2 regions of the Propionimicrobium sp. BV2F7 genome follow, and region 2 is predicted to be linked to the other one. Evidence: predicted binding sites of a transcription regulator. Region 2 holds the regulator's gene; the other holds the start of a gene.

Region 1 (15,863 bases), on a different contig from region 2:
GAGCTGAAATCTAAGCTCGCCGATATCGTCGCACCCGCCGAGGCCATCTTCCTAGACGCCAAGTTCGAATCCGAACTGGTGGAGATGAGCCCGGAAGAGGGTCGTGAGTTCTTGGCTGAGTCAGGCGTTGAGGAGCCGGGCCTCGACAAGCTGGCTCGCGTTGGTTACGACACTCTTGGCTTGCAAAGCTATCTGACCGCAGGACCGAAGGAAGCGCACGCCTGGACTATCCACAAGGGCGCAACCGCACCTGAGGCCGCTGGCGTCATTCACACCGACTTCCAGAAGGGCTTCATTAAGGCTGAAGTCATGAGCTACGACGATCTAGTCGAGCTAGGTAGTGAGCAAGAGGTTAAGGCTGCCGGAAAGATGCGTCTGGAGGGCAAAGACTACGTAATGCAGGACGGGGATATCGTTGAATTCAGATTCAACGTTTAAGGTTTTCAAAAATCTAAAACAAGCCAACGCGGCTACCGGCAGGTTCGGTGCGGTGGACGGGTTGCGCGCGCTCGCGATCATTGGCGTCATCCTATTCCATACGCGTCCCGTTACTTTGAGCGGTGGCTTCATTGGCGTCACGATTTTCTTCGTCCTCTCCGGCTACTTCGCGATGAGGACGCTGCTTCGTGCAGACAAAACCTTCAGCTGGCTTGGGTACGTTTGGCAAAGGCTGAAGCGGATCTGGCCGAGCATTCTGGTGCTGATCGTCTTAACGATGATTGCCTCGTGGCTGGTCTCGCCATCTTTGCTGCCGAAGACGCAATCTGATGTGGCGCCTAGCGCATTCTTCTTCAGCAACTGGTCTTACATACTCCGCGAAGTCTCGTATTTCGATAACGCTGGGTTGCCTTCTCCGCTAAAGCATCTCTGGTACGTCAGCCTGATTATGCAGGCCTTCGTTGTGTGGTCTCTGATCTTCGCCGTGGCAAGGCATTGGGTTAAGACCAGGCGGGGCTGGCTATTAGTAAGCTCGGCTCTGGTAGTCGCTTCGCTTGCAGTTATGTTTGGCCTCAGCCTTACCGGCCAAGACGCCACCAGCCGCATCTACTACGGCCTGGACACGCGGGCGGGGGAGTTCCTCGTAGGTGTGACCTTAGCGACGATCATCGGTCCCCGGCAGTGCAGAAAAGTCGAGGTTAGGGAGGCTAACAAGATAGATCTGGCGTCCAGCAAGGTCTCTGGTTTGCTTCGCTCGATGCTGGGTCTGCTCGCCGTCGCCATTTTGATCGCGGCCTTCTTCCTCGTCGACGGCGCTGCGTCGTGGCTGCCGCACGGAGGATACCTGCTATTCGCTTTGGTCTCGGCAGTGGCAATGTGGGCCTGCCTGAGTCCGAACACGTGGTTTGCTAAGGCGCTCTCATTCGAACCTCTAAGCTACCTAGGCACTCGTTCGTTCGCCCTCTATCTGGTTCATTTCCCAATCTTGCTGATGTTTAATCCAGCAACCCGGACAACGGACATCGGCATCCCAGAACGAGTGCTGCACGCGGCGATCATCTTGGTTGCAGCTGAGTTGCTCTATCAGCTCATGGAGAGGCCCAAGGGCATGTTTAAGAAACCAAAATCAATCGCCACGGTCCGGATCTCTGCAATTGTGGTTTGCGCTTTGCTGACGCTCGCATTCGCTTTCGTCAGCATCGACTGGAAGGGCGCGGCCGAGAAGAGGGCAATCGAGCTGCGGCCGGAACTCGCCGCAACCCCAACCCCCACTCCCATCCCGACACCTACAGAGGTTGCGCCCAAGCCGGTAGCTGCTCAGGTGCCTAGCGGGCTTGACGCGTCCGATTGGAAGATCGATTCGGCCACAGGAACATGCCAGACCCCGGTTACCCTCGTCGGCGATTCCGTCTTGCTCGGTGCCCAGCCCCAACTGCAGGAGGTGCTGCCGAACTCGTACGTGGACGGAAAGGTCAGCCGCAGCGTCTTCGAGGGGCCCGCTGTTTACCAGCAGGCGGTTGCGAACGGTAGCCCTGGCAAAGTCGTCGTGTACGCATTGGGCACCAATGGCCCGATCTTTGACGACGATCTGCTTCAAGGTTTGGTTGATTCCGCGAACGGTCTGCCGGTCTACTTTCTGACGCTTCGGGTTCCGCAGGCACATCAGGATCCCAGCAACGATGCCCTGTGGAGCTACGTTTCATCGCATCCGAACGTCGGATTGTTGGATTGGTTTTCTTTGACTAAGGACCATCCCGAATATTTGGCTGACGATGGCATTCACCTAACTCCCGCTGGAAGTCAGGCGTATTCGAACATGATCCTGCGCGGAATCTGCGTCTAATGTGGCATTAGTGCCGTCCAGCAGTGGCGCCAGATCGTCGTCAACTTCTCCATGCCGCAGGTTCGCGCAGGGGTTAACTTCGGCATGTTTACAGACTGGGAGGGTGGCGAGTTTTGTTCCGATCGAACGTCGCGAGGCCGAAATAGAAGCAATGCTCGGCGAGCTCGAGGGCCTGCTAAAGTAGATCTTCCAACCCTTGAAATGCCACCCGGAACCCCGGGTGGCGTTTTTTCGTTTTGGTCACGAGTTGTGTTGAGGCACTCCAGAAATAAGATCGAAGCATGAGTGCAGCCGATGAATCTTCAATCCGTTTAGCAAAACCTAGCGACGCGAAACGAGTTAGCGAGTTCGCTAAATCAACATTTCCGCTCGCGTGCCCAGACTTTGCGGTGGTTGAGGACATTCAGGCTTACATTGACGCGAACCTGCGCGTAGCAGACTTCGAAAAGTATCTAACCGACCCCGACACCCTCGTCATCGTCGCCGAAGATGACGAGATAACCGGCTACATCCTCATGTGGTTCGGCGAAGTAGCGAAGCCGGACCCAAGCTTCGGGGTCAAGGCAAACAAGCCCGCCTACATTTCCAAATGTTACGTCGCCGAACACCTGCATAGGAGCGGGCTGGCGGCTCGAATAATTGAGCGCGCCAAAGAAGAAGCCCGCGCCCGCGGTGCAGATGTGCTGTGGCTAAACACCAGCCAGCACAACCACCGGGCAGGGAAGTTCTATGCAAAGAACGGTTTCGAAAACGTCGGCGTCAAAACCTTCCAGTTAGGCGCAATGACCGACGACGACTTCGTCTTCGCCTGCAAGCTTTAGCGCAGAGACTGGGCAGTGCCGAACATGCCCAAGGCGGCGAAAAGCATGAACAGGAGCATGATGCCAATAGCGATCAGTTGCCAGATGAATGCTGCGCGCGCCCAGTTTTGCTTCGAGATGGAGGCGGAGCCGCCGAAAGCTGTAATTAGGCTATGAGAATAAAAGAAACTGGCACTCGAGTTGTGCGAGTGCCAATGGATGGCTAGGGTTGTTTTAGCACTCGTTGATAGCGGGTGCTAATCCTTGAGATGGCACCGCGACGGCGTCTCGAGAACAACAAGACAATTGATTTGAGAATCTATAGAGAAAGGGGCAATCGTGGCAACCACGATCAAGCCGCTTGAGGACCGCGTCCTCGTACAGCCAATGGAAGCCGAAACCACCACCGCCTCTGGCCTGGTCATCCCGGACAGCGCCAAGGAAAAGCCGCAGGAAGGCAAGGTCGTTGCTACTGGCCCAGGCCGCATCGACGACAAGGGTGAGCGCATTGCTATGGACGTCAAGGAAGGCGACGTCGTTATCTTCAGCAAGTACGGCGGCACCGAGGTTCACTACGACGGCGCTGACTACCTGCTGCTGAACACCCGCGACATCCTCGCGGTCGTAGAGAAGTAAATCTTTTTTAGAAGAGGCAGTTATGGCTAAGGAACTTATTTTTGACGAGGAGGCCAGGCGCGCCCTCGAGCGCGGTGTTGACACGCTAGCCAACACCGTCAAGGTGACGCTCGGCCCCAAGGGTCGCTACGTCGTTCTAGACAAGAAGTTCGGCGCCCCGACCATTACCAACGACGGTGTTTCCGTCGCCAAGGAAGTTGAGCTGGAGGATCCGTACGAGAACCTCGGCGCCCAGCTGACCAAGGAAGTTGCCACCAAGACCAACGACGTCGCTGGCGACGGCACCACCACCGCCACCGTCCTGGCTCAGGCCATGGTCAACGAGGGCCTGCGCGCTGTTGCCGCTGGCATCAGCCCAGTCGGCCTGAAGCGCGGCATCGAGAAGGCCACCAAGGCTGTCATCGACCACCTGCACGGTGTAGCCAAGCAGATCGACAAGGTCGACGACATGGCTTCGGTCGCCACCATCAGCTCCCGCGACAAGGAAATCGGCGACATCATCGCCCAGGCCTTCGAGAAGGTTGGCAAGGACGGCGTGATCACCGTCGAGGAATCCCAGACCTTCGGCACCGAGCTCGATTTCACCGAGGGCATGCAGTTCGACAAGGGCTACATCTCGCCTTACTTCGTGACTGACCAGGACCGCATGGAGTCCGTCCTCGAAGACCCGTACATCCTGCTGCACCAGGGCAAGATCTCCTCGATGAACGATCTGCTGCCGCTGCTGGAGAAGGTCATCGCCGCTAACGGCTCTCTGGTTGTTATCGCCGAAGACGTCGACGGTGAAGCTCTGAGCACCCTGGTTGTTAACAAGATCCGCGGCACCTTCAACTCGGTCGCAGTCAAGGCCCCGGCCTTCGGCGATCGTCGCAAGGCAATGCTGCAGGACATGGCCGTGCTGACCGGTGGCGAGGTTGTCTCGTCCGAGGTTGGCTTGAAGCTCGACCAGGTTGGTCTTGAGGTTCTCGGCCGTGCACGTCGCGTTGTTGTCGACAAGGACAGCACCACGATCGTCGACGGCGCTGGCGATGCAGAAGCCGTGAAGGCTCGCGTTGCTCAGCTGCAGGCTGAGTCGGCTAACAGCGATTCCGAGTGGGACCGCGAGAAGCTGGCCGAGCGCATCGCTAAGCTCGCCGGTGGCGTTTGCGTCATTCGCGTTGGCGCCGCAACTGAGGTTGAGCTCAACGAGAAGAAGCACCGCATCGAGGACGCCGTTTCGGCTACTCGTGCAGCTATCGAGGAAGGCATCGTCGCTGGCGGTGGCGCAGCTCTGGTGCACGCCGCTGCGTCGCTCGATAACCTAGAGGTCGCCGATAACGACGAGAAGCACGGCGTCGCAATCCTGCAGAAGGCAATTGCCGAGCCGCTGCGCTGGATCGCCGAGAATGGCGGCAAGCCGGGCTACGTTATCGTCAGCAAGGTTTCCGAGATGGGTGAAGAAGAAGGCTATAACGCAGCCGACGACACCTATGGCAACCTGATCGAGCAGGGCGTTATTGACCCGGTTAAGGTCACCCGCTCCGCTCTTGCTAACGCCGCTTCGATCGCTAGCCTGATCCTGACCACCGAGACTCTCGTGGTTACGGCCAAGGAAGAAGACGAAGAGAAGTAAAAATCTCTAAAATTTGGCCCCGGTTCAAGACGAGCCGGGGCCAAATTGTTTGTTGCGTCAGTTTTGGCTCGTTGTCGGACCAAAACTGACGCAACAAATTAATTTTGCCTGTGAATAAGTCCCAGTACGTCATTTTTGCGTCGGCAAGATGGCTGGGTGCACCAAAAATACAAGTTTTCTCCCTCTGTAAAACGACTTATTTCTCTTCAAGATGGGGTCATCTCTAGGTCTCAAGCCGTTGGTCTGTCGATGCCGGCTAGCACAGTAAAGCGATTGATTCGTGACGAACAGTGGCGAAGTATCGTTTCCGGTATTTATTTCGTTGGAGTCGCGGAACCTTCTTGGCGAGCGATGGCATGGGCAGGCATATTGGTTGGTGGCGTTGGGTCCATGCTGACTGGGCTTGCCGGAGCATATGGGTGGGGTATCGCTGATAAGGCTCCGGAAATAATCGATGTTTTAGTGCCTCCAAATAAAAGGACACAAAAGATTCAAGGACCTTGGCGCTTCGAGCGTCGACGGACGTTGCCGAGAGCGCACGGGGATTTGCCCGTTGCAGCTCCTCAAGAGGTGATTCTCGACGTATGTGATGCTCAGCCCGAAAAAGCTGCCTACTGGATTAGCCAGGCTTGCTACAAGATTAGATGGCTACGACCTGATGATGTTAGCAACGCACTCGAAGCTAGAAGTCGTTATAAGCACAGGAAGCTTGTGTCTCAAATAGTCGGCGACTACAAACAAGGCATTCAAAGCGTCCTTGAGAAGAAGTATTACATTGACGTCGAGAAGGCACATGGCCTGCCCAAGGGGAGACGCCAAAGCAGGGGCAGGTTTCAAACTGACGTCGATTACGGCGGGGTGTTCGTTGAGCTTGATGGCAGAGCTGGGCATGTTGGCGGCGGCAGGTTCAGGGATATGGAGCGAGATAATTACCACGCTGTTATGGGTGCGGTTACTTTGCGTTATGGCTGGGACGACGTAAATTACCGCCCGTGCGAGGTTGCCTTTCAGGTGAACCAAGTTCTAGGTAGATACGGAATTAGAAGCGAGGCTCACCCGTGCCCAAAGTGCAGAACCTAGGCATTGAGTCAATTTTGGCTCGTTGTCGGACCAAAACTGACGCAATAAATGGTTAAATCTCCTTGTGCCTGAAGTACATGTGAGTGCGGTCGTTTTGCGTAATAAGTCTGGGGAAGTGCTACTCGTCCGCAAACGTGGGACGAAGATGTGGATGAATCCCGGTGGCAAGCCAGAGCCGGGGGAGGACGCGCGTCAATGTGCCGTGCGCGAGGTCCGCGAAGAGCTCGGCCTGGAGCTAGACCCCGACCGTTTAGTTTCCCTCGGTAAACATACGGCCCAGGCCGCAAACGAGCCAGGATTTAACGTAGTAGCAAACTGTTTCGTGTGGCCAGATCCCATTCCTGAAACGACCGGCCCGCACGCCGAAATATCCGAAGTTCGCTGGAACGACATGTCTAATCTCGACGACGAAACTCTCAGCCCTTTGCTCGTCCAGGAAATTTATCCCCTTCTCTAAGGTTGCAGCTTGTCTTTCGTCTGTGGTAGCCGCGCAACTTAGAATCTGATTGTCCGCCTGCCGTGGCGTCCTGAAGGGGGATAATGCGAAGGTTCCACGTAGCAATAATTGCCGGCGCTCTGTTGCTTGGCGGCTGTGCTCAAAATCCTGCGTCTACTCGTCTCGAGCCGACGCAGGCGGTAGCCACGTCTCGGTCTGCCGCCGAGGTCACGCCGACGCCTTCCGTAACACCCACCCAAGTGCGCAGCGAGGCAGACTGTTCGATCGAAAAGTGCATCGCGCTGACTTTCGACGACGGCCCCGGCAAATTCACAGACAAGCTATTAGACGGTCTAAAAAAGACGGATGCAAAGGTCACCTTTTTCTTGGTGGGTAACAGTATCGCGGGAAACGAAGACACCGTGAAGAGGATGGTCGACGAGGGGCATGAGGTTGCCAACCATTCTTTTAACCACCCTGATTTCGTAAAGGTGGGGCCTGCTTCTGCCGCCTGGCAGCTCGACATGACTTCGGCGGAGATTCAGCGCGCAGCGGGTGTAGCGCCCAAACTTGCTCGCCCGCCCTACGGCTCTTTTAACAATTACACGCCGAGACAGAATATGAGCTTCGTGCTGTGGAGCGTCGACACCCTTGACTGGCAGAACCGTGACGTGGACATCATGACGAAGAATGCTCTCGATGGTGCGTATCCCGGCGGAATTATTTTGATGCACGACATTCACGAGCCAACGGTTAAGGCCGTTCCCGCGCTCATAGAAAAGCTGGAGGCGATGGGCTACCGCCTAGTGACGGTGTCGAAATTGCTCGGTGACGACCTCGTCATCGGCAAGGTCTACGCGGGCGTGCGCAAACCGTATCCGGCATCGTAACTATCCGAATAGGGTGGAATGTGAGACCTGCCCGGAACGTTATAGACTTACATCAATATCAAGCGTAAACGGGAAGGTGCCAAGTGTCTGAACTTACCGAGGCCGGCGTGCCGAAGATGTTCCAAGTATTGGGCTTAACTTTTGATGACGTGCTGCTGCAGCCGCGCATGTCGGATGTGATCCCCAGCGAGGTGAATACCGCCAGCAAGGTCAGTAAAAACATCACGTTGAATGTGCCGTTATTGAGTGCGGCAATGGACACGGTTACCGAGGAGCGCATGGCAATCGCTATGGCTCGCGAGGGTGGCATCGGTATCTTGCATAGGAACCTTTCCGTCGACGCCCAGGCCCACATGGTCGATCAGGTTAAGCGTTCCGAGGCCGGAATGATTGATGAGCCGATCACCATCACCCCCGACCAGACGCTTGCTGATGCAGAGAAGCTTTGTGGCACTTACAAAATCAGCGGTATCCCGGTTGTCGATAAGGACATGACGCTGGTCGGCATCATTACTAACCGCGATATGCGTTTTGAGCATGATCTTTCGCGCCCGGTCAGCGAGGTCATGACGAAGATGCCGCTGGTTACCGCAGACCGTGGCACCAGCCGCGAGGACGCTTTGGCTCTTCTGGCTAAGCACAAGATTGAGAAGCTCCCGCTGGTCGACGCTAACAACAAGCTGACCGGTCTGATAACTCTTAAAGACTTCGTCAAGACCGACCAATACCCGATGGCCGCAAAGGACGCCCAGGGCAGGTTGCGCGTCGGTGCAGGTATCGGCATTCTCGGCGACGCCTGGGAGCGCGCTATGGCGCTCGTTGATGCGGGCGTCGACCTGATCGTCGTCGACACTGCGCACGGCCACTCCACCGCTGAGATCGAGATGATCAAGCGTCTGAAGAAGGAGCCGGCTGCTAAGGGCGTCGACATTATCGGCGGTAACGTGGCCACCTACGAGGCTTCTAAGGCGTTGGTTGAGGCCGGCGTCGACGGCATTAAGGTTGGCATTGGCCCTGGCTCGATCTGCACCACCCGCGTTGTTGCGGGCGTCGGTGTTCCTCAGATCACCGCTATTTATGAATCCGCTCGCGCTGCTAAGCCTGCTGGTGTTCCGATCATCGGTGACGGCGGCCTGCAGTACTCCGGCGATATCGCCAAGGCAATCGTTGCCGGCGCTGACACCGTGATGCTCGGTTCCATGCTTGCCGGTTGCGACGAGAGCCCGGGCGAGCTCGTCTTCATCAATGGTAAGCAGTTCAAGGAATATCGTGGCATGGGCAGTCTCGGTGCGATGGCCACTCGCGGCAAGCACATGAGCTACTCGAAGGACCGCTACTTCCAGGCGGACGTCACGAGTAACGACAAGATCATTCCCGAGGGTATTGAGGGCCAGGTTGCTTACCGTGGCCCGCTCGGCCAGGTGGTATACCAGATCGTTGGCGGCCTGCACCAGTCGATGTTCTATTCGGGCGCCTCTACTGTCCCGCAGCTGCAGGAGAATGGTCGTTTCGTACGCATCACCTCTGCTGGCCTTCGCGAATCGCACCCGCACGACATCCAGATGACTGTTGAAGCCCCGAACTACTCGAGTCACAGGTAGGTAGAAATGATTGATATTGGCGGCAGCAAGAGGGCCAGGCGCTCTTACTCGTTGGACGACATCGCGGTTGTGCCGAGCAGGCGCACGCGAGGCATCGAGACTGTTGATCTGCGCTGGCAGATCGACGCACTGAATTTCGATTTCCCGCTTATTGCGGCTCCGATGGATTCGGTGATGAGCCCGAAGCTCGCCATAGAGTTCGGCAAGTTGGGTGGCCTTGGCGTCATCAACCTTGAGGGCCTGTGGACGCGCTACGAGGATCCGCAGCCGTTGTTCGATGAGCTCGCCGAGATCAAGGATCAGTTGACGGCTACCAAGCGTATGCAGGAGCTTTATTCTGAGCCGATCAAGAGCGAACTTATCGTCGAGCGCATGCGCGAGATCCGTGCGGCTGATGTGCCGGTTGCCGGCTCGCTCAGCCCGCGCAATGCCCGTGAGTACGCCGACGCGGTGCAGAATTCCGGCGCCGATTTCTTCGTCATTCGTGGCACGGCTGTTAGCGCGGAGCACGTCTGTTCCGCTTCGGAGCCGCTGGATTTGCGCAAGTTCATCTACGAGCTGGACGTTCCCGTCATCGTTGGCGGCTGCGCCAGCTACAAGACGGCCCTGCACCTGATGCGCACCGGTGCCGCCGGTGTTCTCGTCGGTTTCGGCGGTGGCGCCGCTTCTGCCAACAAGCAGGTTTTGGGCATCCAGGTTCCGATGGCTAGCGCTATCGCCGAGGTGACGGAGGCCCGTCGCGATTACATGGATGAGTCCGGTGGTCGCTACGTGCACGTGATCGCAGATGGTGGCATGGGCCACTCCGGTGACATCGTCAAGGCCTTTGCATGCGGTGCTGACGCAGCCATGATCGGTTCGCCGCTTGCCCGCGCCTCTGAGGCGCCAGGTAAGGGCTGGCACTGGGGGCAGGAGGCCTGGCACGAATCGCTGCCGCGTGGCCGTCGCGTCCACTTCGACCAGGTCGGAACGCTTGAGGAGATCATCCACGGTCCGTCCAGGGTGCCGGATGGCACGATGAACGTCGTTGGCGCGTTGCGTCGTGCTCTGGCGACTACGGGTTACACGGACGTCAAGAGCTTCCAGCGGATCGACGTGATAGCTAACAGTCACTAAATCTGTAAGGAGCCCAGATGAGTGAATTACCCGCTGAGCTGATCGCCATGCGCGACAGCATCGACAATCTGGACGCCGCTGTTATTCACCTGATGGCCGAGCGGTTTAAGATCACCCAGCAGGTGGGGGAGCTGAAGGCTGCCGTGAAGCTGCCTCCGGCTGACCCCGACCGTGAGGCGAAGCAGGTGGCACGGTTGCGCAGACTCGCCGAGGACTCGCACCTCGACCCTGCGTTCGCCGAGAAGCTGTTGAACTTTATCGTTCGCGAGGTAGTAAGGCACCACACGGAGATCGCTGAGCGCTCCGATAAATAGCAATCAGCTCGGGATTCTTTCTGGGCAACGAAATGAGGAAGAGACTATGAGGCATGACGTTGTTTTGGTCGTCGATTTCGGCGCCCAGTACGCCCAGCTGATCGCTAGGCGAGTGCGCGAGGCGCAGGTTTATTCGAAGATCGTCCGCAATTCCATCACTGCCGACGAGGTTGCTGCCGAGGAGCCGAAGGCGATTATTCTTTCGGGTGGTCCGCAGTCGGTTTACGCCGACGGCGCACCGCAGCTGGATAAGGGCATTTTCGATCTGGGTATCCCGGTGTTGGGCATCTGCTACGGTGCTCAGGTGATGGCTTCGTCGTTGGGCGGCGAGGTTCGTCAGACCGGAACCAGCGAATTTGGCCGCACTTGTGTGACCGTAAAGGAGCCGGGCAAGCTGCTGGCTAGCTTGGCAACCGAGCCGAAGGTTTGGATGAGCCACGGTGACGCCGTCTATTCCGCTCCACAGGGTTTCGAGGCTCTCGCCACTTCAGACGGCGCGCCCGTTGCGGCTTTCGAGGATGCCGAGCGCGGCTTCGCCGCCGTCCAGTGGCACCCTGAGGTTGCCCACAGCGAGCAGGGCCAGAAGGTCATCGAGAACTTCCTTTACGACATTGCTGGCTGCTCCAAGACCTGGACCAGCGCGAACTTTGTTGACGAGCAGGTCGCGAAGATCCGCGAACTGGTTGGTGACAAAAAGGTTCTTTGTGGCTTGTCCGGTGGCGTCGACTCCGCGGTTGCTGCAGCGCTGGTTCAGAAGGCTATCGGTTCGCAGCTGACTTGTGTGTTCGTCGATCACGGCTTGCTTCGCAAGGGCGAGGCCGAGCAGGTGAAGAAGGACTACGTTGCCTCAACTGGTGTGGACCTGGTTGCCGTCGACGAGACCGACCGCTTCCTTAATGCTCTAGCCGGTGTCACCGACCCCGAGACTAAACGTAAGGCTGTTGGACGCGAGTTTATCCGTAGCTTCGAGGATGCTGCCCGCCAGATTGCTGGTAGCAAGGGCGTCGATTTCCTTGTTCAGGGCACGCTTTATCCTGACGTCGTCGAGTCCGGCGGCGGTGACGGTGCTGCGAACATTAAGAGCCACCACAACGTTGGCGGTTTGCCCGACGACTTGCAGTTTACCCTGATTGAGCCGCTGCGCGATCTGTTCAAGGACGAGGTCCGCGCGGTCGGAACGAAGCTCGGCCTGCCCGACGAGATCGTTTGGCGTCAGCCTTTCCCAGGCCCAGGCCTTTCGATTCGTATTATCGGCGAGGTGACCCGTGAGCGTCTCGACATTCTGCGCGATGCCGACGCGATTGCCCGCGAGGAACTCACCAAGGCTGGCTTGGACCGCGAGGTCTGGCAGATGCCCGTCGTGCTGCTGGCGGACGTCCGCTCGGTTGGTGTTCAGGGCGACGGCCGCACCTACGGTCACCCGATCGTCCTTCGTCCGGTTTCGAGCGAGGACGCCATGACCGCCGACTGGTCGCGCCTGCCGTTCGACCTGCTCGAGCGCATCAGCACCCGAATCACCAACGAATGCCGACAGATCAATCGAGTGGTGCTCGACGTGACGAGCAAGCCCCCGGCGACGATCGAGTGGGAATAGATCCCGGTCATTTGAAAAGGCATCTTGGCAAATTCGGGGTAACCGGCGAGAGATCAAGAATAATATGCGGAAATGGTCTAATCGCTTTAGTCCGGAGGCGCCGGATTATGCGGTGGCAGCGGCCGGCTCTCTCCTTAATCTCTCAGCTCATAAATGATCCGGTTACCCCGTGGGTAAGGCGCGATGCGCTGAACCTTTACCCGTTGAGCTTCCGCGAGTTTTTTCGATGCAACCGGGAACGTCCCTCTGCGGAAGCTACTGGATTCCGAGAACACCGACAGCGTGAAATCGTTTGTGTCAAAACTTACGGCGCTGTTACGCCAATACTACGTGGTCGGGGGCATGCCGGCGGCGGGTTGACGCCTTCGCGCAGAATGCGGGACTCGCGGAGGTGCGTATGATTCAAACCGGCATTGTAGAGGGGTACCAGCGTGATTTCGCGAAGCATGCGCCTTTCGCGCTACCGCCCGGGATGGCGGAAGCGTTGGAGTGCGCAACGTGCCACTGTACGCAATGTCGAATACGCGGGAGTGTGGAATCTCTGCTAATGGCAGCGTTAGTTAAGCGCACGTACTTTTCTGGATGCCAAACCTGCACCGGCGGCAGCGGCTAGTCCCAAAGCAAGAATTGCTGACAATCCGCTAGCGCCGGTCTTAGGCATTTTGCGACGCACTCTCTTTACCGCTGTGGAGCCCTCTTCGCCTGGCTCGTTCGGTACCACAGAGCTCTTGGCGACCTTGACGGTTAGCTGGATCGTGTCGTCGTCAGTTGCTACTGCGTCCTTGCCGTCCGGCCACTGGATTGCGTCCCAAGTGAATGAGAATGCTTTTCGCGTGCCAGATTTTGAGGTGGCCATCGCGCTGAATCTACCCTCTACTGTGCCGACAATGGTCAGGTTCGCGTCAACGTCCGCATCTTCGTCAATCATGATTCCAGGGACGGTAATCTTCATCCAACCTTCCGCACCGCCGGCGGCGTCCACAACCTGTTCAAGATCGGAATAAGTCTTGATGGCGGCGGGGTCAGTCAGCGCGAAGACGACGGTTACGGTCTGGGCGTTAGCTGTCACATCTTTGACTGTGAAGCCAGCACCGAAATCGGCAACCCTAACCTGTGTGGCGTCGAGATTGGCCGGCAGGCTCATGCCATCCGGAATAGTGAACGTGGCGACGAACGAGAAGTCTTTCACGTCCAGAGCGATTTCATCGTGATTAACCTCAGGATACAAGGCTTCAATTCCGCCCATCTGTTCATGAATAGGCGTCACTTGCAGGGCACCGGTCAGGTCGAATGTGGAACCTTGAGGCAGGGTAATGACTTCATCATGCTCGGTGTCGGTGCCGACCAGCATGTCGCCGGGCAGCTCGCCAGCTATCGGCGACGGGACTTGCACAGTGAACTGGATAGCCTTGCTGTTGGCGGGTGCCATCACGTCTTTGCCCTCGGGTGTTTGTTCCCCAATCCACTTGAAGAAGAACTCCCGCTGGGTGCCAGCGGCTGAGGTCGCCAGGCCATTGAATGTACCAGACACTTCGCCCATAACAGTCAACTGTGTGCCGCCTGCGACGTCCTTATTCACGGTTACGCCCGGGATCGTCACCTTCATGGTCGAGTCAATCTTGTTGACGGCGTCCTTGAGCTGCTGATAATTCACAATCCCGCTCTTAAGTGTCATGGTCACTGTGACGGTTTTACCCTCCACTGCAACGTCAGAGATAGTGAATGTGTCGGCAAGACCTTCGGCTTTCACCGTATCTTTGGTTAGGTTATCGGGTAAGGTCATGCCGTCCGGAATCGTGAAAGAGGCGGCAAATGTCGAAGCCACATCGCTAAGGTTGATGCTCGACAAGTCTGTGACACCAGGGTATTGGAGCTCAATCGCGTTCATCTGATTCTTGACGACCTCAGAGCCTAGGGTGCCGGTGAAATCAATATTCTCGCCTTGAAAAGCGTCATAAACGTGAGTGTTCTCAGTGTCGTTTCCGACCAGAATGTCGCCAGGCAGTACAGCTTCATAAGGTTTAACCACCAGCAAGGTTTGCTGGATTGTGGAGTCGTCCTTGGCGCGAACGTCCTTGGCCGTATCGGTTTGGTCACCTGTCCAGGTGAAAGTGAATCTATGCAACCTTGGTGCAGGGTTTTCTGCCTGAGCCCTAAAGAGCGCCCTAGCGCTGCGAGCAGACACTTTACTGGCTGTCGAGCCTTGCGCGACAGCGTTGAAATTGCCTTTGACAGTTCCGGTTACAGTGATTTCTTGGCCGTTGGTCACCTGTGCGGCGTCCAAGGTTAGACCTTTGACGGTGGCCGTAATCAGGTTTCGATTTCCAGCTCCGGTCGAAAAGACGGCATCCTTTAGCTGCTTATAGTTTTCGATGCCGGGCTTTAACTTGAAAGTTACGTCCACTGTTTGACCGGTTACGCTAGTGCCTGCAAGCTCGAAGCAATCACCCAACCCCGCCATCTCAACGGTGGGGTTAGCTGGGATAACTACGCCATCCGGGAAAGTGATGGACGCGGTGAACGTCGAGCTCAGGCTGGACAATGCAATCTTGTCCGGGGTCTTAGCGTCCTCTGGGAAGACCCCTTCTATGCCCGTCATCTGGTTCTTTATACCGGCGGGATCAACGGCTCCGGTAATCTCGAAGGTGCTCTTCGAGCCCTCCGTGTAAACCCTCTTTATCTTGGTGGTCGCGTCAATCGAGTCAGCCCACATATCGGCGTCAATCGTCAGATCCGCTTTGGTCTCGAGCACTGTTGGGTCAGTTTTCCAAGACAAGTAATACGTGGTGTCAGCCGTAATATCTGGGTTTGCGCCAGGTATCTTGATGCCAAAGAAGCTGGAGTCATCAAACCGGACGCCCGAACCGCCTGCGCCGGCAGCCGTGCTCCAATAAGACTGGTTGGCTAGCAAATACCCCAATTTCTTGGCGTCCGCCTTGGCTGGGGTGATGTCGCCATAAGCCACATTGTGTAGCAGTGTGCGGAACTTCTGCCCGTATGTAGCTGGCTGTTTCAGGACGGCAATCTCGCCGCCGCTGGCGTCGGTCTCAACAGTAAACTCTTCAGGATTTGTCTTGAATATGCTTGTTTCAGAGAAAATCCCGCCGTTAGCGGAGAAAGCGACCCGGTATTCGTTGTCTTTATATTGGGCGTACAAGTCAATTTGGGTGGTCTCTCCAGCGAATGTTAGCCCAGCGCCCGGTGCGACCTCGTCACCAGAGCCGTCTGGAGCGGTCGTCCACTTTACGAATGTCTTTCCTGCTGGCGCAAAAGCGCTGACCTTGGTGGCGACTTCGTCGAAAGCTAGCGCAGTGGCCGTGGTGTCGTTGGGGTCAACATTTTGGATGTACTCTTCACCTGCACCATTGTGGTAAATGACGGTTTTTGCGTCCCATTTCGCATAAACCTCGATGTTGGTATCGAGCTGGGCATTCGCATAATCGAAAGTATGCTCTGCGCCTGCCGCGTCCTTATAGAACCAGCCTAGGAACTTTACGCCGTTA
Region 2 (15,863 bases):
GAAACCGGGTAGCTTCGAGCGAACCTATTCCTTCACCACGCTTCTTCCCCCACCGGGAAAATATTTGACATCGATCGTATTGGCTAATGACATTCACATCGGAGAGGTCCGCCAAGGGATAAACCTTGGCCCGCTCTTTCCGACATCGGTTTCGGCGAGCCATGACAAAAAGTATCCGGAGACCATGTTCACCAGCATGCTCGAAGAACTAGGTAAACGTGGCAGCCCCTACCTGTGCCTGGCCGGCGACATAACTAATTCTGGTAAGCAAGCTGAGGCCGTCCGATTCCGTGATCTTGTTGACGGGTATGGAACGCAAAACGACGATTGGATGGCGGTACGGGGCAACCACGATTTCCCCAAACATGACGACCCATTTGGCAGCCGAATCGCCGTATTTCAAAAAATGCAGCTTGCAGACCACCCTAGCGGGCTTCGAATCATAGGCATAGACACGACCTACAAGTCTGGTGGCGGAAGAATATGCGCTGACCAATTCGCTCAAATCAGCGATGTGCTACGAAACGACCCAGACCGACCAACGCTGTCCATGAGTCACCACCCAGTGACGAAAGATTCGGTTAATTCATGGCCCGCAGGCCAGACGTTCATGCTTCGCAAACGCGACAGGTTGGAACTGCAAAAGCTGCATGTGAAGGCACCGGGAGTGTTCTTGCACTTCTCTGGGCACACACACAGGATGCGCAGGAACAAGCCTGATTTGTTTGGTGCTCACACCGAATACCTAGAAAATGCTGCAGTAGCCGCATACCCAGGTGGCTATTCGCTCCTCCACCTTTACGAGGGTGGATACATATTGAACTTCTGGCGTACTTCCACACCCCGGGCTCTTGACTGGACGTACAGGAGCCGCTGGCAGATGATGGGCATCGGCCCTCACCTGACCGTCGGCACGGTAGACGACCGTAATCACGTAGTATTTGCCGATCTTTCTGGCCTAGAACCGTACGGCGAAATACCGGAGGAGCTGAGAGTCTAAGCCGCGCCGAGTTGGCTGAGTATTTGTAGCTGGCTTAGCGCGACAAGGCCTGCAGTCGAGGTACGCAGAACCTGTTCTCCAAGACCGACCAGCTTCCCGCCTGCGCTCTCAAATTGCTCGACCTCTTCGGGGCTGATGCCGCCTTCGGGGCCTATAACAAAAAGAATCTCACCAGATTTTGGCAGTTCGATTTCCGACAAGCCAGTTTTTGAGTCTTCGTGCAGAATTAATGCGCAGTCTGCCTCAGAAATCCTTTTTGCGATCTGCGCAGCATCCGCGTAGCTGATTTCAGGAATCACTAGCCGCCTGGACTGTTTGCTGGCCTCGCGAACCGTAGACTGCCACTTCGCAATGCCCTTGTCGGCTTTCTTCTCCCACCTGACAACCGATCTAAAGGCCTGCCAGGCAATGATCTCATCGACTCCAAGCTCAGTTAGTGCCTCGATGGCAATATCTGAGCGCGGGCCCTTCGCCAGCCCCTGAACCGCGGTCCAGCGAATTGGCCGCTGCGGGGCTTGGAGAACGTTTCCGACACGAACGGAAAAAACATTTTTACCGGTCTCGATTACCTCGCCCCAGATCCCGTGCCCCAGACCGTCCGCGAGTAACACGCTCTCGCCTACACGCAGCCTCTTTACTGAAACTGCATGCCTGCCTTCTGAGCCAGCAACGTTAACCACGTCGCCGACGCATTTGTCGGCGACTTCGGCGATGAATAGTGGTTCAGTCACGGAAAGCGTCTTTTAGTCGTTCGAAAAAGCCTTTATCATGGCTAATTTCGGCTTTTAGCTCCGTTTCGTTTCGCTCTTCCGCCAGCTCAGCAAGCAATTCCCGCTGCCTGTCAGTGAGCTTAGTAGGCGTGACGACGTTGAAGATAACGATCAGATTGCCTCGCTGTCCACCACGACGACCGTCGTTCAAGCTAGGAACTCCTTTTCCGCGCACAGTGACGCGGGTTCCGGTTTGGGTTCCTTCCGGAACGTCTATCTGAACAGTCGAATCGTTCGGGTCGCAGTCGTCGCGCTCGGACTCCAACGTGCCCAAATCGATCTTTGCCCCCAGCGCTGCAGCAGTCATCGGAAGGTTCATGTACGTTTCGAGGTCTTGGCCCACTCTGCGGAAACGTTCGTGGGGCCTAACTCTGATTTCTACGAAAAGATCGCCTGCAGGGCCGGCACCCTCTCCAATCTCTCCTTGCCCCTGGAGCCTTATCCTGTTGCCGGTGTCGACGCCAGCAGGAACCTTGACGTTCAGCGTGCGGCGTTCATTTACCCTGCCGTGGCCGGCGCAATCTGGGCATGGGTTTTTAATGACTGTCCCGTACCCCTGACAAGCTGGGCAAGCCTGAGTGGTTCTGATCTCGCCCAACAAAGAACGCTGGCTTACGGTTACGTCACCGCGGCCGTTGCATTGGGTACACGTCACTGGATCGCTGCCGTCAGCGGAGCCTGCACCATGACAGTTCTGGCATGCGACAAAAGTGTTGATCGTCAACTCCGAAGTGACGCCGAAGACTGCCTCGGAAAGCTCCAGCTCAAGTCTAGCGAGAAGATCCTTGCCACGCTGAACGCGAGACCGCGGCCCTCTCGACCCGCCGAAGTCTCCACCGAACATGGCGCCGAACAAGTCGCCAATGTCGAACCCTTGCGAGCTGAATCCGCCAAAACCGCCCATGCCGCCGTCAAATCCGCCGCTCATCGGATCGCCACCACGGTCGTAGATAGCGCGCTTATTTTCGTCGCTTAAGACGGCATAAGCCTCGTTTACAGCCTTGAATTTATCCTCGGCATCAGGTGAATCATTGACGTCGGGGTGGTACTGACGTGCCTTGCGGCGAAAAGCCTTTTTGATTTGTTCCGCGCTGGCGTCTCGAGGCACGCCAAGCGTCTCGTAGTAATCACTCATTACTTTTGAAATTAACCTTCAGATAGAAAACGACCGACGTAATTGGCGACGGCTCGAACGGCCGCCATTGCTGATGGATAATCCATCCGAGTTGGCCCAACGACTCCCAACCTCGCATATGCATCGGCTGGACTGCCATAAGAACTCGCGACTAAGGATGTGGCCTGTAGCGGCTCGTAGCTGTTCTCCTGGCCTATTCGAACAGCAACCTGGCCCGGTTCGGTAGCCGTCTCTGAGAGCAGCTTCAACAAAACCACCTGCTCTTCAAGCGCCTCGATGACCTGCACCATCATCGGCATGTAATCCGCTCCATACCTAGTCAAGTTGGGGAAGCCTGCAACCACTACCTCGCTATTCGGATTAGACTGCGCGATGTCCACTACAGCATCCGTGAGGGCAGCAAACACCTCGTCCTTTTCATATAGTTCGTGTTCGGAGAGCGTGGCTGCGGCCTGATCCAAAGATTGATCAGCAGACAGCTTGTTGAAGACTTTCCTTAGCTCTTCGAGATCTTCTGGAGCAGTGCTGGCCTGGACCATCCGTTGTTCCACGATCCCAACAGAGTCGATGAGGATGACCATCACCTTGGATGTGCTCAACTGAACGAATTCAATATGCCTGACCGTTGCCTGATCGCTGATCGGGTACTGGACTATTGCAACTTGTCTGGTGAACTGAGCCAAAAGCCTCACAGTTCTATGCACAATATCGTCGATGTCGGCCGAGCCGGCCATGAAGGTTTCGATGGCTTTTCGCTCGGCTGGCGATAGCGGTTTGATATCGGCTAGTTTATCGACAAACAACCGGTAGCCTTTATCGGTTGGAATACGGCCCGCGCTGGTGTGCGGTTGGGCCAGATATCCCTCTTCCTCAAGGGCTGCCATATCGTTGCGAACCGTTGCCGGGGAGACATCTAAGCTGTGTCTTTCCACCAAAGCCTTAGACCCCACCGGCTCGTGCATAGAGACATAGTCGGTGACGATCGCTCGCAGCACCTTTAGTCTACGGTCGTTAAGCATCGTCACCCTCTCTCATCGAAGCATAACTAATTTTCTAGCACTCGAATGCTCAGAGTGCTAGTTTAGCTCAGTTTTTCGGTATTTCTAGCGAGCTCTTTTCGAGATCGTTTTTATTTGTCGAGATTGGGCTTCCACGCATCAATAATCTGCTGCAAACGCTCCACGTTCGAACCAGAGAAAATGATAGAAGCATCGCCGCTAGCATCGTACGGGGATCCGTCCATCTTCAGGATCTCGCCGCCAATCTCTTGGAGCATCAGCTGGCCCGGCAGGTGGTCCCAAGGCTTCGGTGACGTGTACAGGAAGTAGTCAATCGATCCCTCTAGCAAATCTGCGTAGTCGACTCCTGCGCAATTATTTGTCGTGGTAGTGGGTTCGAGTTTGCCCTCAGCGTCGTAGCCCTGAAGATTCTTCCTGGAGGTTCCCCCAAGGGCAACACCAGTACGCTCAATTGGGCTCAATCTCTGCCCATTAAGAAATACCCCGTTGCCGCGCTCTGCGACGTATGCCTTCCGGAACATCGGCAACCAAATCCACGACCTCGAAAGCTGGCCATTCTTAAGTTCGGCCAGCATCACCGCGTGTTTATCGCTACCCCGAACATAGTTTCCGGTGCCGTCGATGGGATCGATGGTGAATGCATGATCTGCCTCTAGCAGCCCATCCGGAAGAGAAGGGTCCTTGAAGGTTGCCTCTTCGCCAACGATCAGGGCATCCGGGTAAGCCTCGCGGAGCGCCTTAGTGATCTCCACCTCCGACTCCCTGTCGGCGACAGTGACATAATCGCCCGGCTTCTTTTCGAATATTTGGTCGTCACTAAGGTTGCGAAACCTCGGCGTGATCACTTCTGCCGCTACCGACCTCAGCATCTGAAGTATCTGATCGGTCTGCATCATTCACGTCCTTATCTGAAAATTGTTCTTTTTTGGTCTGCGGAATGCTTCTGTCTTTTTTGAAAATTTTGTCCGGTTTCGGAAGCTTGATCTTGTCGAAGTCTGGATTATGGAAGAGCGGAGACTCCTGGTCTGCAGCAACCAATACCGCGATAGACCATGGCTCTACCGTGTAGTTACCCTCGATGGGCATTGCCATACTAGGCACCCAGAAGTTACTCACCTCTTCGGCCCAATCTCCAGTGTCAATGATGTTAAACCACTTCAGCTGAGGACGGTTTGGATCGGGTTCTTCCGGTAAATCGAAATCGACGTTCGAGTCGCTCATGTTGAGCATAAATAGGTATTCACTGCCGCCAATGCCCTTGCCATCGATAAGAACGCAAACCGCCCTGTCGCCCTCTTCTGGAGCACCGCTCAGATCCGGCTTGAAGAATAAATATGTAACGTCGTCATCGTGAAGCTCTCCGTTGCCCCATGTGGGCTGACGAAGTGTCGGATCCAAAGATCGCAATCTCGCCACGTACCGGGTAAAGCGGAACAGCGGGTTGATTTTTTCTGGTGCCGCGGTTTGACCGATGACATCGTAGTATCCGTTAATTGTCTCGTCTCTGGGGTCCACTGGCACCTGAGTCGGCGCGTTCGATGCTGCCTGAGCCCAGTTGTTCCAGACCCCGACCGTGTTCAAGTTCCACGGGTTATTGTTTCCGTTTTGGGTGCGGCCAAATTCATCCCCGCCGACGATCATCGGAACACCACGCGAGAAGAAAAGCGTGACGATGAAGTTACGCCAACGCGTTCTACGCAGAGACAAATCACCCCCGGAATCCCAAGAATTGTTGTTATCTGAACCACCGTCGGAGGGTCCGAAAGGATATTCCTGGTTATTATCTTTCGCGTTAAAACTAACCAGGTCCATCATGGTGAAACCGTCGTGCGCGGTGACGAAGTTAATGGACTTATTGGGACCTTCCTTGTGCCCGAATCCCGCCCAGTCACCGTTAAAGACGTTGATGAATTCAGAAGTGTTACCGTCCCCCTTTAGGAAACAACGAATTGCATCTCGATAGCGACCGTTCCACTCGCCCCATTCCGCAGGGAAGTTTCCAACCTCGTACCCCCATAGGTCCCAGGCCTCCGCAACGACACGGAAATTATTTTCTTTCGCTTTCCTACCGATCCTGGTCAGCAGAGGATGGCCACGGAAGAACCTCTTCCGGCCCGCCCAATCGCTCTCGTCAAATAACTCCGGCATTCTGCCGAGGACTGGGGCCAGATCGAAGCGGAAACCATCCACTCCCATTGCCTCATGCCAATACTTGAGCGAATCTGCAGTCAAGCAGCACATACCGGGCGAGGAAAAATTGGTTTGGTTTCCCGACCCCGTTGCAGCATCGTGTATCGCGCCACCTTCGGCTAGGTCGTAATATTCCGCCGTGCCAAAACCACCAAAGGTGGTGAAGCCCGCATTGTTGGGGTCTGCGTCCCAATTTCCACCTTCTGCCGTGTGGTTAAATACGACATCGATGAATACACCGATCCCATGTTCATGGAATGTGCGCACCATTTCTTTGAACTCACGAGTCGGACCGCCAGGAGACTTATCGGAGGAGTAGTCCCTGTTCGGAGAGAAGAAATTGAGCGTCTGATATCCCCAGTTATTCGTAGACCCATTGTTGTCCCCGACCTGATCGGAGTCGGTTTCGTGCACAGGAAGGAACTCAATTGTGTTTATGTTTAGCGCCTTCAGATAAGGAGCCATATATGCCGCACCCGCATAAGTGCCGCGAAGTTCCTCCGGAACGTTTTTTACCTCATCGAACCCCAACTCGTCGCTGAAAATTTCTTCGAGCTTGGAAGCAGAGGGATGCATCGTCAGCTGCTTGACATGGACTTCGTAGAGGCAGATGTCCTGGCCCTCTCGGTTGATCCCCTGGCCAGTGTCCGTCCGGTCGGACACAACGATGCCTTTTGGTGCCCACTTTGCAGAGTCGAGCTCCCTGACCTGCTTGCCTTCCCACACGGTGCTACCGGTGCCAAAAATGTTTTTATTGAACCCCATTTCTTCGAGCTTGGGATTCATTGGCGTGTGCGACACCTCTAACGCGTAGGGGTCGAGAAGAACCTTATTCGGATTGAAGTGGTTACCGTATTCGTCCCTATCAGCCTGGAAACCTTCCAGAGTTCCTGGACGCCAACTTTCAAGATACGGCCAATTTTTTCCCCAACAACGGTAGCCGTAGTACGTGCCGTGCCCCGCTCCTAACAGGCTGGCCCGCCAAACTCCCTCATAGCTCTTGGCCATGTCGACCCGCAAAATGGCCTCGGTCCCGATGGGATCTAAAAAGATCTCCAGAGCTACGTGCTCAGCCATAGGTGCGTAAACGCCAAAAGTTGTGACGCCGCTTTCCTCATCAAAGTTAGCACCTAAGCGCCAAGATGCGCTCTCCCAATCTTGTGGGTTATGCAAACGGGGTGTCTGGTCTTCGTTCACATTCATAGCAATCAGCCTACTTTTAAAGTCTCGCCCGACATACTTGAAAGCTAAAACCTAGTGAGCACAACATCGGTTTTAGCTACTCACCGATATCTTCAAGGTGATCTTGAGTGACGAAATCGATCAAAATCTCGACATTTCGCACTAGCTCCATGTCTAAATCTTTGATTGTTTTCACCCTGCTCAACATTTTTCTCCAGGCTTCGGCGATGTCCGCCTGATTGTCATGTGGAAGGCCCAGTGCGACCAAAGTTCCTTTTTTAAAATCGACGTCCCTGGGGATACTCGGCCAGCTCTTGAAGCCAAGAGTTGAGGGTTTAATAGCTTGCCAAATATCTATGAACCGGTGCCCTTTTATGAGGACGAAATCGCCGTAGCCACCGCGGATGACGTCATCGGCGATACCTCGCTCTTTTGTCCCCGAAACCAGGTGATCGACTAAGACACCGAGCCTTCTACCCTTCTGTGGCTTGAACTGAGCGACGATATTGACCAGATCGTCGATACCACCTAGGTACTCAACCGCAACCCCGACGTGACGCAGATCGTCTCCCCAAATCTTCTCTACTAGCTGAGCGTCGTGGCGCCCCTCGACGTAAATTCTGCTCGGCAAGGCGACTTTGGCGGCTTCCTTTTCTCCGATCCGAGAGCCCGACGCAGTGTGCGTAACGCGAGCCCTGCCAGTACGTGGCGGAATGCACAGCGATACCGGTTGCCCATCCAGCCAGAATCCGGGCCCAACTGGAAAAGTCCGACGCTTAAGGTGCTTGTCTTCGAGAATCACCAGACCGTTTTCCCAACCCATGATCTCCCCGACAAATCCGCTTGTGGGATCCTCGACGACCATCCCAAGTTCCATGGTCACGCTGCGGGCTTTCTTCAAGTGTGCCTTCTGCCAACCGGGAGCCAAAACGTCCTTGGCGTATCTAGATTCTGCTGCCACGAAACGAAACCATAGCCTGACTTATTGCCGCCATCGAGCCCACATACCCGAACAGGGCTAATCCAATATTTCTACGACTATTCCATCGATGAGCAGCCTGCCGTCTTGGCTCGCCCTAATCATTTGACCTTCTTCGGAAACAAATTTTTCGAGTAGCCCTTGGTCGATGAAACGTTGCACCCTGGACGCCTCAGAAGCGCTAAGTTTTCGAAGCTCAAGCCCGCGTTTAAGGCGCATGCGGAGCAAGACTTCTTCCTCGTGCTTAGCGATCTCGTCTAGGGTTTCGGAGCCCTCGATGGCGGACCCGTTTTGATGAAGCTGCTCGGCGTAGCGAAGCGGACGCTTCACATTCCACCAGCGCTTATCTGCCAGGTGAGAATGCGCCCCTGGACCGATACCCCACCAGTCCCCGCCTAGCCAATAGGCAATGTTGTGACGGGATTCAAACCCATCCTTAGCCCAGTTGCTGGTCTCGTAATTTTCCAGTCCGGCCTCGGACAAAAGCTCGTCTGCAAGTAAATATTTGTCCGCGAGATCATCCTCGTCCACCTTGGCGACTTTCCCCTTTTTAATCCGCCTGGCGAGTGGAGTCCCGTCCTCAACTATCAGGGAATAGGCGCTAATGTGATCCGGGCCTGCGGATAGGGCATCGAGCAGACTAGACCGCCAAGACTCAAGGCTCTCCCCCGGTGTGCCATAGATCAGGTCCAGGCTGATGTTTGAGAACCCGATCTGTCGGGCGCGCTTGGCCGCCTGCACTGCTCGTCCAGGCTGATGAACTCTATCCAGTACGCCCAAGACGGTCTCGTCGCTAGATTGCATGCCGATAGATAGCCGGTTAAACCCTGCGCTAAGAAGATGTTCCAGCACGTCGTCATCGAGGGTTTCCGGGTTGGCCTCTGTCGTGATCTCCACGCTGCCGGAGAACCCGAAACATTCTTTTGCATGCGCCAATAGCCCCCCGAGGGCTTCGGTATCTAGCAACGTGGGGGTGCCACCACCGAAGAAAACTGTGTCTAGTTTTCTTCCATCACCGATAGTCTCCCAAGCGATATCAATTTCATTGTGGGCCGCATCAAGGTAGGCCTGCACAGCCCCCAGGCCGACCTGTGCTGGCGTGTAGGTATTGAAATCGCAATAGCCACATCGCTTTGAGCAAAACGGCACATGAACGTAGAGGCTTAGCGTGCGCTGCATTGATTAGCCACGCTCTTTGCCCTTGATGTCCTTGCCCGATTCGTTGGTCGAAAGCGCGGCTACGAAGGCCTCCTGTGGCACCTCTACTCTGCCCACCATCTTCATGCGCTTCTTGCCTTCCTTCTGCTTCTCGAGGAGCTTGCGCTTACGAGTGATGTCGCCGCCGTAGCACTTAGAAAGAACATCCTTGCGCATGGCTCGGATGGTTTCACGAGCAATCACACGGCTACCGATTGCCGCCTGCACTGGAACCTCGAACTGCTGACGAGGGATAAGCTCGCGCAGCTTCTTGGTCATCTCGAGGCCGTAAGCGTATGCCTTCTCACGATGCACAATTGCGCTGAACGCATCAACCTGCTCGCCATTCAACAGAATGTCCACCTTGACTAGGTCAGCTTCCTGGACGCCGGCCTCGTGGTAATCCAAGGAGGCGTAACCCTTGGTCTTGGATTTCAACGCATCGAAGAAATCGAACACGATTTCGCCTAGTGGCAGCATGTAGCGAAGCTCAACACGGTCTGTGGACAGGTAGTCAAGGCCCTTCTGCTCGCCACGACGCTGCTGACACATTTCCATTACCGGTCCGATGAATTCGGATGGAGTCAAGATCGTTGCGTTGACGATTGGCTCGCGCACAGCGGCGATCTTTCCTTCTGGGAAATCCGAAGGGTTATCCACCAGCTTCTTCGTACCGTCTTCCATCTCGACTTCGTAATGCACGTTAGGCGCGGTTGAGATGAGGTCGAGATCGAACTCTCGCTCGAGTCGTTCCCTAACAATCTCCATGTGCAGCAAGCCAAGGAAGCCCACCCGGAAACCGAATCCTAGTGCTGCAGACGTCTCGGGTTCGTAGGTCAACGCGGCGTCGTTTAATTGAAGCTTCTCAAGCGCCTCACGCAGATCAGGGAAGTCGGAACTGTCGATGGGATATATGCCCGAGAAAACCATTGGGATGGGGTCTCGGTATCCGCTTAATGGCTGTTCGGCTGGCTTGATCGCGCTGGTGATGGTGTCACCGACTCGAGACTGCCTGACGTCTTTGACGCCAGTGATCAAATAACCGACCTCGCCGACGCCTAAACCATCTGCTGCTGTCGGTTCAGGAGAGATGACTCCGAGTTCAAGAGCTTCGTGAGTGGCTCCCGTTGCCATCATTTTCAGCTTGTCACGCTGTTTGAACGAGCCGTCCATCACCCTCACGTAAGTCACGACTCCCCTGTAGGAGTCGTATACGGAGTCGAAGATCATCGCCCGTAGGGCCTCATTTTCGTCGCCCACAGGGGCAGGAATCTTGTTGACGATCGTGTCCAGCAGCTCCGGAACGCCCTGACCGGTTTTTGCGCTGACCTTGAGCACTTCTGACTCGTCACAACCGATGATGGAAGCGATCTCCGCTCCGAACTTTTCGGGATTCGCGTTGGGCAAATCAATCTTGTTCAAAACTGGAATGATGGCGAGATCGGCTTCGATAGCCAAATAAAGATTAGATAGCGTCTGAGCCTCGATGCCTTGAGCTGAATCCACGACCAGGAGAGCTCCCTCACAGGCAGCCAACGAACGGCTCACCTCATAAGTGAAGTCGACGTGACCTGGCGTGTCAATCATATTCAACACGTAAGGCTGATCGTCGGACGTCCAATTCATTCGGACCGCCTGAGACTTAATGGTGATTCCGCGTTCGCGTTCGATATCCATTCGGTCTAGATATTGGGCACGCATAGTGCGATCGTCAACAAGACCAGTCAACTGCAGCATACGGTCTGCAAGCGTCGACTTTCCGTGGTCGATGTGCGCGATGATGCTGAAGTTGCGGATGAGTTGCGGATCAGTCTGCCCAGCAATGTGTTTAGCCATGGATTTCGAATTAAACCTCAAGACTCGTTAGCACCGGTTCGCGATGCTGGCGATTGGACGCGGACGCGCCAAGTGTTATTGTTTCATGCCAACTAATGCTCTGCCATTATTTGGACTGAAGCATTCAAACTGGTAGATTATCTCGTCGCGCCGTAAAAGCGCGAACCCAGAAAACGACTTTTAGAAGAGGCATAACCCAAGTGGCAAACATCAAGTCCCAGAAGAAGCGCATCCTCACCAACGAGAAGGCTAGGCTGCGCAACAAGGCCGTTAAGAACGAGCTGCGCTCTAGCGTTCGCAAGTTCCGCGAAGCTGCCGATGCCGGCAATAAGGAAGACGCTGTTAAGCTCGCCGCGAGCGCTAACCGTCTCCTAGACAAGGCTGCCAGCAAGGGTGTAATCCACAAGAACCAGGCTGCTAACCGCAAGTCGGCTATCTCGTCTCGCGCGGCTTCTCTGTAAATTAACTTTCGCCTAAATTTAAGGGCTAAAAGATTTTTGTCTAACGCCTCAACTCCCTCTGGGTGGGTTGAGGCGTTTGGCGTGCGTTTTTCACTTATGCCTGGCAGAGTTCACTTCTAGGATCATCTTTTCCAACGTGTAATCGGGATCGGCAGAAGCGCCCTTAACTTGTGCATCCGCTTTGGCTACGGCCTGTATCGCGGCGCTCACGCCTTGAGGTGTCCAAGTCCTACTTAGCCTGGCTAGATCCTTGAGTTTCCACGGGGCAACTCCGACCTTTCTTGCAAGCTCGTTACCTCTTGTGCCACGAGCACCGAAGTATTTACCTAGCCCTCTCAACTCGCTTGCGAAAGCTGAAGTTATCAGAACTGCGGCAACACCGTTTTGCAGCGCCCAACGAAGTTTTTCTAGCGCAGACCCGGTTCTGCCGTTAAGCACGTCGTAACAAATAGCGAAGCCACTGATCTCGACGTGGCCGCTAAAGTAGCGCTGAACTATTTCTTTATCGATTCTGCCATCCTGCCAGTCGGCTGCCAGCTGCGCTACAGCACCGGCAAGAGCAGACATGTTAGTCCCCAACGCATCAATAATTGCTTTAGCCGCTGCCTCATCGATCCGCACTCCGTTGGCTCTGCCTTCCGCAATCACAAAATCGGGCATTTTCCACGGCTTGGGAGCTTCGACAGATTGGGTTTGCACTTTGGCTTTTTTGAGTTTGTTTAGCAGCCCGCTACCTTTCTGCCCGCCCTCGTGAACGAGAGTCAAGCTGAGGTCGTCATGCGTGCTTTTCGCGATTGCCAGCACTTGATCGTGCAGTTCGGCGGGCAATTCTCCTAGTTGACGAATTACCACAATTGTTTGGAGCGAAAAAAGAGAACCTCCAGTGAGGGATGAGAGGTGACTACCGTCCAGATCCCCCGCGGAAAGATCGTTGTATTCGGCCTCGGGACACTCTTGCTTAGCGGCCCTGACTCTTGCTTCCACTGCGCGGTCAAGCAGAAGTTGCTCTTTTCCTGTGATTAGCAAAGTTGTGCCGAATGCATTCATCTTTTCCATTTAACCGTTCTCGTTAGAACCACATCTTGCTTGTCTCAGCGCTGGGTAGCAGCGACCAGTTTACCGTCACTCCTAGCGACAGCTACACTCCCGTTCTCATCCGTACGATAAACCAAAGCGCCGCTCTGCTTAGCCAGCTTCAATGATTTAGCAGAAGGGTGGCCGTAATCGTTGTTTTTGCCCGCCGAGGCGACAGCTAGCTTAGGTGAAACTGCTTTGAAAAATTCTGGAACTTGATGTGCCGATCCATGGTGCGGGATGGCTAAGACGTCTCCACTGAGATCTCGACCTTGCATCAGTAGCTTAGTTTGGCCGTCGATCTCTATGTCACCAGGAAAAATAGCTTTGGTTCCAAAGAGTTCGACTTTGCTCGTGATACCGGCATCGTTTTCCATCTGACCAGTCAATTTAGAGACGTCGCTAGTCAATTTTTTACCGCCCAAAATACTTATCCGGGCATTCCCCACTGATAAGACTGCACCGTCTTCCAGTAACCGTGTTTGGATACCCCTAATGTTTGAAGAGCTGTAGATGTTCTCGGTTGGAAATTTCGCCAAAATCCTGTTCAAGCCCCCGACATGGTCGGCATGGCGGTGGGTCAAAATAATGGCGTCCAATCTACGTAGCCCCGATCCTTCTACGCACCTCAAAGGTTTTTCGTCGTCTAGACCCGCGTCTATCAGAACTCCCGAATCGCTGCCGCTTCTGACTAGATTTGCCGATCCCTGCCCAACGTCACAAAAAATGTACAGCCAATCCTTCGGGAGCCAACCAATTCTTTGTAGAGGAAATAGCGAACAGACAACAAGAATGAATGCAAGCAGAATAGTTAGCCAAGGAGTGTTCAGCACCTTACCGATGACGAGGATCAACATACCGCAGAAAATGCTGAGCACCGTGATCGAGGGAATCGTCGCTGACCACTGAAACGTGGCTCCAGGCAGGACAGAGAATGTGTGCGCAATGACGATTATCGGGTTAACACACCACCCCGCCAGCCACCCCAAGCATCCAGACAAGAAACTTGAAAAAAAGGAAAAACCACCTGCAACAAGCCCGAGTACGGTCACCATACCGACGAACGGTCCACTTAAAGCATTGGCAAAAAGACCGACGAAACTGATTTCACCGCTAATACAAGTTACAAGCGGTTGAGTGCCGAGTTGAGCAGCTAAAGGGATAGCAATGGCCTCAGCAAGAGGCCCCGGCAGCCACTTGCGAAGTTTAATCTGCCACCCGCTCGCCAACACGAGGATCGACGCCGAAGCGGAGACGGAAAGCGCAAACCCCCAGGACAATGAAAGCCAAGGATCGATTAGACAAAGCGCCATAACAGCACCACCTAGTGCGCGTAGGCCTCGATTCTTGTCCGTAGCCACGCCTGTGGCAGCAAGGCCAATCAGTCCCATGACCGATGCCCTAAGCACGCTTGGCTCAGCCCTACAGACGATGACGAACAGCGCCACCGAGCCCGACGCAACAAGCCAGATCCACCTACCCCTGACGCCGATGAATCTCGCTAAAGGCAGAGCAAAAGCAAGTAGCAAAGTTAAGTTGGTGCCACTAACCGCAGTCAAATGGGTTAGCCCGGTGGCTTTGAAATCAGATGAAATTGTTTCGTCAAGTTTAGATGTGTCTCCTACCACTAGCGACGGAACAAGACCGCCTTGTTTCGGTTCCGACCATCTCATCGACTCGCGAAGCCCATCTCGCATGCGGTTTGTTATCGCCGACAACCAGCCAGGATTTTTGACTGGTGTCACCTTCAGGACAGATAGAAAAGCGCTTTGCCGTTGAGTTCTCTGCGCTGGGCGCGCTTTAGCAGTCACCTTGATTATCGAACCGACCGTTTGTGAGCATAAGCTTGTCTGCTGTTCACCAGAGGCGATCAAGAAAACCCGAGAACCCGCGGCGGGGTTTCCTTTTTCTAATATTCTTTCCACCGTTCCTAGTGAACGGCACGATTCAGAGTTACGTTTAGCAGTCGCAATTTCTGGATCTGTGCTTATTTTGACGATCGCATGTATAACGGAACCATTTCTTGCAGCTTCCGCAAGCGGGTCTTCTTCTTTCGCGTTAGTCCTTACCCCGCTGAGGACGAAACTGGTTAAGAGAATCAGAGCGAAAGCTATAAAAATATTTTTCCTGCATTTGAGGAATAGGGCCCCACTGACAGCGCTAATAACAAGCACTACTGATAGGTGCAAACCGAGTATTCCAGCGGCTGCTCCTGCCCATGCCGCAGCCCCGATGGGCACCATCCTTAGGTCTGTTTTATTCACACGCAGACCTTCTCGGAGAGTTTCGCAAAGGATTTCGGCCCTATCCCATCTATTTCTTGGAGCTGTTCGGGTGAAGAAAATTTTCCATTCTTGGTGCGCCATTCGACTATTGCCGACGCAGTTACTGGGCCAACTCCTGGTAGCTGTTCTAGCTCACTTTGGCTTGCTGTGTTCAGGTTTATCTTTCCTGCTGAACCTTCCGCTTGTGTTCCTCCTTCCGCAGCTTTACCTGTTCTCACCTCACTAGAATCGCTTCCTGAGCTGACGAATATCTGCACGCCGTCCGAAATCGGCATAGCCAGATTCAGTTCGCCCAAGTTTGCGTCGTCAGTGACTCCCCCGGCTGCCTCAATTGCTGTTACGACTCTAGATCCTTCTGGTACTTCGACTACTCCCGGGTTATTTACCGCGCCTATGACGTGCACCACTAATGGTTGCCGGCTTGGTGAGGGCTCCGGTGTTTCAACAATTACTGGGGTCGTCCTATCCTCGGTTTCGGGAAGCTGAGCTGCGGAGGATCTATCTAGCTGGGCTACAACGAAGAGCACCGCAATTGCACCAGCAGCTATGAGCGCAAGCAGGTTTTTTCTGCTTACTTCAACGATTTTGTCTTTTATCGAAGCCGGTTTGGGCGGCTCTACGTATTTCTCATTCAGTTTTTCTTCGTAGCGGAGGTCGGCATCGACTTTGTAGTCCTGTTCCGATTGCGTGTATTCATTCACGTTGGCAAACATCGCTCTGCGAGCACTCCCGGGA

The links. The regulator HrcA, encoded in region 2, represses chaperone genes, less so after heat shock. The targets are predictions, from matches to a motif close to TTGGCACTCGNNNNNNNCGAGTGCCAA.
Region 1: the regulator HrcA is predicted to act here: its motif matches at 3,271-3,297, upstream of groES (co-chaperone GroES).

What each region holds. Positions count from the first base shown of each region.
Region 1 is NZ_AZIS01000004.1:12,593-28,455, reverse strand. Features, by position in the region: gene ychF (redox-regulated ATPase YchF) at 1-438, shown strand, start outside; gene HMPREF1255_RS04475 (acyltransferase family protein) at 416-2,281, shown strand; gene HMPREF1255_RS04470 (GNAT family N-acetyltransferase) at 2,563-3,102, shown strand; gene groES (co-chaperone GroES) at 3,421-3,717, shown strand; gene groL (chaperonin GroEL) at 3,740-5,329, shown strand; gene HMPREF1255_RS04455 (hypothetical protein) at 5,579-6,409, shown strand; gene HMPREF1255_RS04450 (NUDIX domain-containing protein) at 6,489-6,866, shown strand; gene HMPREF1255_RS04445 (polysaccharide deacetylase family protein) at 6,950-7,735, shown strand; gene guaB (IMP dehydrogenase) at 7,852-9,336, shown strand; gene HMPREF1255_RS04435 (GuaB3 family IMP dehydrogenase-related protein) at 9,343-10,452, shown strand; gene HMPREF1255_RS04430 (chorismate mutase) at 10,470-10,766, shown strand; gene guaA (glutamine-hydrolyzing GMP synthase) at 10,813-12,360, shown strand; gene HMPREF1255_RS04420 (LPXTG cell wall anchor domain-containing protein) at 12,917-15,863, opposite strand, start outside.
Region 2 is NZ_AZIS01000003.1:85,766-101,628, reverse strand. Features, by position in the region: gene HMPREF1255_RS01485 (metallophosphoesterase) at 1-1,000, shown strand, start outside; gene HMPREF1255_RS01480 (16S rRNA (uracil(1498)-N(3))-methyltransferase) at 997-1,731, opposite strand; gene dnaJ (molecular chaperone DnaJ) at 1,724-2,905, opposite strand; gene hrcA (heat-inducible transcriptional repressor HrcA) at 2,917-3,924, opposite strand; gene HMPREF1255_RS01465 (inositol monophosphatase) at 4,035-4,817, opposite strand; gene HMPREF1255_RS01460 (alpha-amylase family glycosyl hydrolase) at 4,741-7,317, opposite strand; gene HMPREF1255_RS01455 (DUF3097 family protein) at 7,394-8,257, opposite strand; gene hemW (radical SAM family heme chaperone HemW) at 8,315-9,454, opposite strand; gene lepA (translation elongation factor 4) at 9,458-11,308, opposite strand; gene rpsT (30S ribosomal protein S20) at 11,509-11,769, shown strand; gene holA (DNA polymerase III subunit delta) at 11,860-12,825, opposite strand; gene HMPREF1255_RS01430 (ComEC/Rec2 family competence protein) at 12,861-14,516, opposite strand; gene HMPREF1255_RS09305 (helix-hairpin-helix domain-containing protein) at 15,104-15,829, opposite strand.